DNA from 4 places in the Aquamicrobium sp. NLF2-7 genome. Region 2 is predicted to be linked to each of the others. Evidence: predicted binding sites of a transcription regulator. Region 2 holds the regulator's gene; each other region holds the start of a gene.
What was found. The regulator LexA, encoded in region 2, represses DNA repair genes until DNA is damaged. The targets are predictions, from matches to a motif close to TGTTCNNNNTGTGTTCNG.

Region 1 (2,200 bases), 1.5 Mb from region 2:
CGCCCATCGCCGTGCCCAGATGGTGAAGGATTTCGCGCGGCCGGTAGCGGGCGAATTCCGGCCATTGCGCCTCGACCAGCCCCGCCGCATGCGACAGCAATCTGAGATCGGCCTCGACGAGTGGCCGCAGCCCCGCCCGCCGCACCTTGACGACGACATCGGTGCCGTCCTGCAGCGTGGCGCGGTGGACCTGCGCGATGGAGCCGGCGGCGAGCGCCGTGTGTGAGAAGCTCAGGAAGACGGTGTCGGGCGGTGCGCCGAGGTCTTCCTCCACCTGCGCCCGGATCGCCTTCCACGGCTCGGGCGCGACCTGGCTTTGCAGCTTCTCCAGCTCGGTGATCCACTCCGGCGACAGAAGATCTGCGCGTGTCGACAGGATCTGTCCGAGCTTGATGAAGGTCGGCCCGAGCGATTCGATGGCAAGCCGCAGCCGCTCCGGCTGCGACAGACTTTCGGAGTCCGCATGCGATCTGCGCGTGCGCCGTTTCGGCAGGAGGCCGCCGAGGCCAAGTCTGATGGCGATGTCGTCGACGCCGAAGCGCACCAGAACGGTGGCGATCTCGGCGATGCGTTTGTGGTCGCGGGCGGCGGCGAAGGTGGTTTCGAGAACGGTCATCGCGCTACCCCGCAAGCCAGCGATAGATGAGGTAGAGCAGAACCGCCCAGATGACGACGAGAATGCCCAGAATGACCGCCGCCGCCAGCAGCGGACGTTTGAACCAGCGCGCGATCCAGCGGTCGGCTTTTTCGCCGGCTTCCTGATGGACTGCGGCCGGAAGCCGCTTCGATATGAAGCCGACAGCCGCCGGCACGATGATCAGATCGTCGACGACGCCGAGCAGCGGGATGGTGAAGGGGATCAGGTCGATCGGATTGAGCAGGTACAATCCCGTGGCAAGGCTGGCGAACCGCAGCCAGCGTGGCGTGCGCGGATCGCGAAACGCATACCAGAGCACCACGGCGTCGCGGCGGAATGCAAGAAAGCGCCGCTTGAGAATGCCGAAAACAGCCAATCAGAAACCCTCCAAGCCGAGACGGAATAAGATAGGCGTCTTCACGCGATGCTCAAGGTTTTGCAGCGCGGTCTTGCCGGCGCCACGGACAGCCCTATCTGGAAACGGAATCCCGACATCGGCCCGGCCTGTTTTCCGCAGTCGGCCTTGACGGGACCGATATGGAACATATAGTGAACAAAATCATGAAGAGAACGCTGCAGCAACGTCTCGCCATTCTTTCCGACGCCGCCAAATATGACGCCTCCTGCGCATCGTCCGGCGGCCAGCGCCGGGATTCTCGGGCGGGCGGGCTGGGATCGGCCGGAGGCTCGGGCATATGCCACGCCTATGCGCCGGACGGGCGCTGCATCTCGCTGCTCAAGATCCTGCTGACCAATTTCTGCATCTACGACTGCGCCTATTGCATCAACCGCTCGTCCAGTAATGTCGAGCGGGCGCGCTTCACGCCGCAGGAGGTGGTGTGGCTGACGCTGGAGTTCTACCGGCGCAACTATATCGAAGGCCTGTTCCTGTCCTCCGGCATCATCCGCTCTTCCGACCATACGATGGAGCAGATGGTGTGCGTGGCGCGTGACCTGCGCACGGTTCACAATTTCAACGGCTACATTCACCTCAAGACGATTCCCGAGGCGTCGCCGGTCCTTGTCGAGGAGGCGGGGCTCTATGCCGACCGGCTTTCCATCAATATCGAGCTGCCGACGGAAACCGGCATGACCGAGCTTGCGCCGGAAAAGCAGACCGCCGTCATTCGCCGCGCCATGGCGGATGTGCGCCTTGGCATCGAGGATGCCGCAGACCGGACGCTGGGCGGCCGCCCGCGCCGGAAATTCGCGCCGGCGGGACAGTCGACGCAGATGATCGTCGGTGCCGATGGCGCCGACGATTCCACCATTCTCGCCAGCAGTGCCGGCCTTTACGGCAGCTACGGGCTGAAGCGGGTCTATTACTCGGCGTTCAGCCCGATCCCCGACGCCTCGTCGCGCCTGCCGCCCAAGAAGCCGCCTTTGATGCGCGAGCACCGGCTCTATCAGGCCGACTGGCTCTATCGCTTCTACGGTTTCGAGGTGGCCGAGATCACCGCGGCGAGGAGCGACGGCATGCTCGATCTCGACATCGATCCGAAGCTCGCCTGGGCGCTGGCGCATCGCGATCGCTTCCCGGTCGACGTCAACCGGGCGGGGCGG
Region 2 (2,200 bases):
GCGCGAGCCGACCGCTGCCGGTCGCAATGTGCGGCGCGCCGGTCTGGATTTCACGATTGGCGACCTTCTCGTCGAAAAAGGCCATCTGATGCGCGCCAGCGCGCTTTCGCTCGCCGCTTCGGCCAATCACGCGCGCCTCACGGTCGTCAGACGGCCACTGGTCGCCATCATCGCCACCGGCGACGAACTGCGCCTGCCGGGAAGCGAACTGGGACCGGGTCAGATCATTTCATCCAACAGCTATGGCATCGCAGCCGCGGCCCGCGCCGTGGGCGCCGATGTTATCGATCTCGGCATCGCGCCAGATCGCGAGGATGCAATCTCGGCGCTCGTGAAACAGGCTGTTGCGGCCGGTGCGAACGTCATCGTCACATCTGGCGGAGCCTCCGTCGGCGATCACGATCTCGTTCACAAGGTTCTGACGCGCGAGGGCATGACGCTCGACTTCTGGCGGATCGCCATGCGGCCCGGCAAGCCGCTGATGTTCGGCAGAATGGACAACATCAGATGTCTGGGCCTGCCCGGAAATCCCGTGGCGAGCCTCGTCTGCTCGCAGCTTTTCCTGAAACCTCTGCTCGCACGCCTTGGCGGCCGGCCTTTCCGTCAGGACATCAGGACAGCGATGCTCGGGGCACCGGTTTCAGCCAACGACCATCGGCAGGACTTTGTCCGTGCAGCCATTGAGGAACGCGACGGCCAGCTGATTGCCACGCCCTTCGGTGTGCAGGATTCATCCATGCTGCGCACCATGGCCGCATCAGGGGGACTGGTCATACGCGCCCCATTCCAGCCGGCATCGGAAATCGGCGATCCCTGCCAGTTGATGATGATCGGCTGAAGCTGTCCCCGGTCGTTCTGATTTTAAGCGGTTGCGGAACACAACTGGAACATATAGTGTTTGTTCCGGGTTTGTTTTCCGATTCTGGATTCGCCGCTGCCGGGGGAACCTATGCTGACGCGCAAGCAACATGAATTGCTTCTCTTTATCCATGAGCGGTTGAAGGAGAGTGGCATTCCGCCCTCTTTCGACGAAATGAAGGAAGCGCTGGACCTTGCCTCGAAGTCGGGCATCCATCGCCTGATCACCGCACTGGAAGAACGTGGGTTTATCCGTCGCCTGCCCAATCGTGCGCGTGCGCTGGAAGTGCTGCGCCTGCCAGATTCCATTGCCCCCGGTCTGAACAGTGCGCGAAAATTTTCACCCAGCGTCATTCAGGGAAGCCTCGGGCAGCCGGCAAAGGATGTTCGCAAGCCGCAGGTCGCCAGCAACGAGGATGACAGCGCCTCGGCGGTTTCCATCCCCGTGATGGGGCGGATCGCTGCGGGTGTTCCGATCGATGCGATCCAGCACAAGACACATTCCATTTCGGTGCCGCCGGAAATGCTGTCGGGCGGCGAGCATTATGCCCTCGAAGTTCGGGGCGACTCCATGATCGAAGCCGGCATTTTCGATGGCGATACCGTCATCATCCGCAACGGCGATACAGCCACCCCGGGCGATATAGTCGTGGCACTCGTCGACGAGGAAGAAGCAACCCTGAAGCGGTTCCGTCGCAAAGGCGCCTCCATCGCGCTTGAAGCCGCCAATCCGGCTTACGAAACCCGGATTTTCGGACCCGACCGCGTCAAGGTACAAGGCAGGCTGGTCGGATTGATCCGCCGTTACTGATCCGGAAATGAAACGGAGCGAACCGGATTTTTTGCCTTCCATCCGTTCTGAGGGACATTGTTTATCAGCATCTTAAAACAACATCCTGAGGAAATGATCGAAATATTGAGGTCGCTGTTTGAGCGCTCTCAAAACGTTGATCGAAGATAGCTGAAGGGCACTTTACGGCCTGTACGATCGGTGAGCAGATTTTGGCTGCGTAGGCGAGCGGCCTATCGAACTATCTGTCACGATGGTCGATTTTCCTGCGTAACTGGATCTGCATTTGATCAACCCGCAGAAGCAGACCTGCCTTACGATGCGGAAACCGTTCCGGATACGCCCTGTCTTTATCGCTTATTCGATCTTGTCCGGGGCGGAGAGAACAGGCGTTTCCGCAGGTACTGCGGCGACTTTTCTCTCATAAGGCGGCAAGCCACGTGCTTCCCGCGAATATCGGCGCTGGGTGTGCCATGGCCGATAATCCCCTTCGATGGCGAAGCGCACCTGCGGCTCTCCGATGATTGGTGATGAATTTCCGGCTGGAACACC
Region 3 (2,200 bases), on a different contig from region 2:
GGCTGCGGGATCGGCGTCGAGCACCACGAGCCCCGGCACGAGCGCCTGGGCCTTGGCGACGGCCATGCCGATGCTGACACCAAGCGTCTGAGCATTAGCGTCGAGCGCAGTGACCGATCTACGCCGGCCCAGCCGGCCGGCAAGGACGAGCGGCGCCTCAGGCGGAGGCGATGCGTCGCCCGACTTCCTTCTGAGGCGGTCGGTAGGCCACCTCGGAAGGAAGAGCGATATGACCCTTGGCATCGCAAGCCTCCACTTCAAAATCCGCACTTTCTCCAGCCCTGGCCCGGATCAGCTCAAGCAGCCAGCGTGCGCGGCCAAGACCGGGAACCGGCAGGGGATCGGAGGGCAATACCGATACGCGCCAGCGCGTGGAACTTGCCGTCGGCTGCCCGAAATCGCCCGCTTCGCTCTGCCGCCGCCAGCGGCGTATGGCGAGACCGATGGTTCCGGCGCCTTCGGCGGCGAGCTGCAAGCGCCGCGAGGCCGTCATCGACAGATGCGCCGTTTCGGCGACTACGGCGCCGAGACCGCGATAACGCAGGCCTTCCTCGAAACAGGCCAATACCGATTTCTCGTCGCTGACTTCGGCATGTAGGACGCGATCAGGCGCAAGACCCGCCTGCGCGAGCGCCGGCGCAAAAAGGTCCGCCCGCGTCACGATCCAGAGCACTTTCCCTTTTGTCCGGGCGGCGATCCCGGCAGCAAAGAGCGCCGCCGCCGCACCATCAATGGCGCCATTGCCGCCGCCGGCCACCTCATGCAGCGCCCCTAGCCCCAACCCTCCTCCCGGCAGTCTTCGGTCGATCTCGGGGACGCCGAAAGGCAGAATTTCGCGTACACGGCCGGAACCGCGCTCGAGATGCGCGATGCGCTCCCGAAGTTCGGCAATAGCAGGCCTGTCCACGCGGCTTTGCATGGCGAAAAGGGTCTCCAAATGGCTTTTCAATGCGCCGGGGCGCCGTTATGTTCATTATTTGTTCCGTTTCCAAGAATGAGTCAATCGAGCTTCCATGGGAGTCCTTCTGGTGCGGATGGGGACTTGGCGGCAATCAACGACGCAGCAACTGACGATTGTCATTGATTCGCATATGGATACGAGGCGAACGAAGCTGAGTGCGGCGTATCTGGAAAAATTGAACGAGGGGCAACGTGCCGCGAGGCGTCATAGCACGTCGCGCGAATGAACGCCGGTGTTGATCCGACCGACAGCTTTGAAATAGGCTACGCTGCTGTTCGAATGCGATTGATTGCCCTCTTCCAAGACCGGAGGGCAATTGAGCGTAAACGGATAGTGGAGAGCGAAGGGTGCGCGCCACCGGACAGACCACCACACGTCGATTTGTCGCGGCCTATGCCCTGGCCGGCATCACCTTCGTCGCGGTGCTCGTGCCGAGCTTCATTGCCGGTCTTCCCGGCATGCTCTTTCTCGTGCCACCGCTCATTGCGGCCTATGCCGTGCTGTTCGTTCTTTCGCGCACGCCCTGGTTTCGCGACGTGGTGCGCCGGCTGACGCATGGGCCCTATCTCATCGTCTCCATCGCGCTGGCCGCGATCGTGCTCCTCTGGGCAAACTCCCTGACCGGTTTCCACGAGCGGCTGTCCGCGTTCAACGCCGGGGCGCCCCTTACGGCGAGCCTCGTCCTCGACGTCATTGCTGCCGGCATGCTGGTGGGCGGCGCCTTCGTCGCCGCTATGGCGCTTACCTAACGGCAGGCGCCGGAGAGGAGCATCACCTGGCTGTTCGTCGCGGCCAATAGCCTGCTGCTCGTACATACCTTGGCTTCAGCTGCGATCGGCGGGCTGTCCATTGGGCCGCATCCGCTGATTCCGGTAGTCGCCTTGGCGCTGTTGGCGGCAAGCCACGTCCTCTGGATGATCCGTGCGCGGACCACGGCCATGCGTGACACACGCCGATAATGGAAACCTTAGCATTCAGGCCGCCACGCTCTGGCCTTGCACATCACCTCCTGATCCGCGATGGCGTGAGACCTCAACAAACCGCATGGCCAAACGGTGATAACACCAGCCAACGGACCCAATTCGTGGTCAAAAATTCCGCTGAAAGCAAATTTGATCCGGAGGTTTGCAGCTTTCGTAACCCTGTTGGAGAGACGAAAAAACGCCTCTTCGCCAAACAGATTGATCAAACACGGGAGAACTCGAATGCTGCGCAAGTTTCTAATCACGACGGCCGCTA
Region 4 (2,200 bases), 480 kb from region 2:
GAACTCGATCACCTTGAAGGGCGGGGCCAGCTTGTTCTTGACCACCTTGACGCGAGTCTGGTTGCCGACCACCTCGTCGCGATCCTTGACCGAGCCGATACGGCGGATATCGAGGCGTACCGACGCATAGAACTTGAGCGCATTGCCGCCGGTGGTCGTTTCGGGCGAACCGAACATGACGCCGATCTTCATACGGATCTGGTTGATGAAGATGACCATGGTGTTGGAGCGCGAGATCGAAGCCGTCAGCTTGCGCAGCGCCTGGCTCATCAGGCGAGCCTGAAGACCAGGCAGCGAGTCGCCCATCTCACCTTCGATTTCGGCGCGCGGCGTTAATGCCGCCACCGAGTCCACCACCAGAACGTCGATTGCACCGGAGCGCACCAGCGTGTCGCAGATTTCCAGCGCCTGCTCGCCGGTGTCCGGCTGCGAGATCAGGAGGTTTTCAAGGTCGACACCCAGCTTGCGGGCATAGACCGGGTCCAGCGCGTGCTCGGCATCGACAAAGGCGCAGATGCCGCCCTTCTTCTGCGCTTCCGCAACCGTATGGAGAGCCAGCGTCGTCTTGCCCGAGCTTTCAGGGCCATAGACCTCGATGATGCGCCCGCGCGGCAGACCGCCAACACCCAGCGCAATATCGAGACCGAGAGAACCGGTCGAAACCGTTTCTATCTCGACCACCTGCTCGTTTGCGCCAAGGCGCATGATCGAGCCCTTGCCGAAAGCCCGCTCGATCTGCGACAGCGCAGCGTCCAGAGCCTTTGATTTGTCCACCGAATTGTCCTCTACAAGCCGCAATGAATTCTGAGCCATGATACAGTACCTTTTGGTCGTCAATGACAGACGGACAATTCGCTGACCGCTCAGATTTTTGTACCCTCTTTGTTCCATTTTTGCAAGAGGGATTAACCAATTGTTTTATTTTGGAATTCTACAAAAGTTCCCATTTTGTCCACGATACCGGACCGGTTTAACGGGAATACGAACACCCGGAGAAAATTTCCGGCCGCCCGAATCGCCTCCGGTTCCGTTCAGCCTTCCTGCCGGGCTTGCTGAGCTGTCGCCCGTAAACCCGCATCATACGCCTTGCGCGCCCACGCCGCCATTTCGTCCGGATCGTCGAACGCGGCATCGGGAGTGGTCCAGTAGGGCATGGCCACCTCCCTGCCTTTTCCGGCATAGGTCCATTGGCGCGCGCCCGCAGAAACAAAATCGGGAGCGCTTATCGCATCCGCCTTGAGCATCAGCTCCCCTTGCAGGACGATGGCAATGATGACGCCGCGATGGTAGATGCCCTTGCCGCCAAACAGGCGGCGTATGGTGACGGGACCAAGCCCTTCGAAAAGCTCTTCGATGCGCCCGTTGTCCATGGAGGGAAATCAGGCCTCGGCTGTCGCCCGGGCCTCGGCCAGCGCCTTCAGGTCGGCTGGTTTCAGTTCCACCGATTCGCCACAGCCGCAGGCGGAAGACTGATTGGGATTGCGGAACACGAAGCCCGTGCGCAGCGTGGTGACCTCGAAATCCATCTCGGTACCGAGCAGAAACAGTGCCGCTTCCGGCGCGACATACACATGTGCGCCCTGATGCTCGACGTGGTCGTCCTTCGGATCAGGTTCGGTGACCAGATCGATGGTGTACTCCATGCCGGCGCAACCGCCCTTCTTCACGCCGAGCCGGATGCCGTGCGCGCCATCACGCGCACCGATGATTTCGCGAACCCGCTCCGCCGCCTTGTCGGTCAGCTTCATGATGGAAAAACGTGCCATCTCAGTCTTCTCCATGCCATGCAGGTTAAAGGCCTGCCGGAATGATTTCATATCTCCCCCTGAAGATGGGGGAATTTGGAAGGCTCTGCAAGAGCGGCTCCTGCCAAGCAGTAGCAAGCAAGTGCGGCGTCGGTCCTCAGTACCAGCCGACGGCGATCTGGGCTTCTTCCGACATGCGGTCGGGCGTCCATGGCGGATCGAAGGTCATGTTGACCTCGACGCCGGAAACGCCTTCCACCGCCCCCACCGCATTCTGCACCCAGCCCGGCATCTCGCCGGCCACAGGACAGCCCGGGGCGGTCAGCGTCATGTCGATCTTCACGGTGCGATCGTCCTCGATGTCGATGCGGTAGACGAGACCCAGCTCATAGATATCCGCAGGAATTTCCGGATCATAGACGGTCTTCAGCGCGGAAATGATGTCGTCGGTCAGG

Region 1: the regulator LexA is predicted to act here: its motif matches at 1,176-1,193, upstream of MIC97_RS10700 (putative DNA modification/repair radical SAM protein).
Region 3: the regulator LexA is predicted to act here: its motif matches at 968-985, upstream of MIC97_RS22570 (damage-inducible protein).
Region 4: the regulator LexA is predicted to act here: its motif matches at 873-890, upstream of recA (recombinase RecA).

The regions. Positions count from the first base shown of each region.
Region 1 covers NZ_JAKSED010000001.1:2,156,783-2,158,982, reverse strand. Annotated here, with positions in the region: gene MIC97_RS10710 (AarF/UbiB family protein) at 1-616, opposite strand, end outside; gene MIC97_RS10705 (YkvA family protein) at 621-1,013, opposite strand; gene MIC97_RS10700 (putative DNA modification/repair radical SAM protein) at 1,199-2,200, shown strand, end outside.
Region 2 covers NZ_JAKSED010000001.1:636,042-638,241, forward strand. Annotated here, with positions in the region: gene glp (gephyrin-like molybdotransferase Glp) at 1-838, shown strand, start outside; gene lexA (transcriptional repressor LexA) at 950-1,669, shown strand; gene MIC97_RS03185 (ComEC/Rec2 family competence protein) at 2,006-2,200, opposite strand, start outside.
Region 3 covers NZ_JAKSED010000006.1:104,537-106,736, forward strand. Annotated here, with positions in the region: gene MIC97_RS22565 (DNA polymerase Y family protein) at 1-243, opposite strand, end outside; gene MIC97_RS22570 (damage-inducible protein) at 158-919, opposite strand; gene MIC97_RS22575 (hypothetical protein) at 1,309-1,710, shown strand.
Region 4 covers NZ_JAKSED010000001.1:152,330-154,529, reverse strand. Annotated here, with positions in the region: gene recA (recombinase RecA) at 1-813, opposite strand, end outside; gene MIC97_RS00715 (TfoX/Sxy family protein) at 1,032-1,370, opposite strand; gene sufA (Fe-S cluster assembly scaffold SufA) at 1,380-1,766, opposite strand; gene MIC97_RS00705 (SUF system Fe-S cluster assembly protein) at 1,903-2,200, opposite strand, start outside.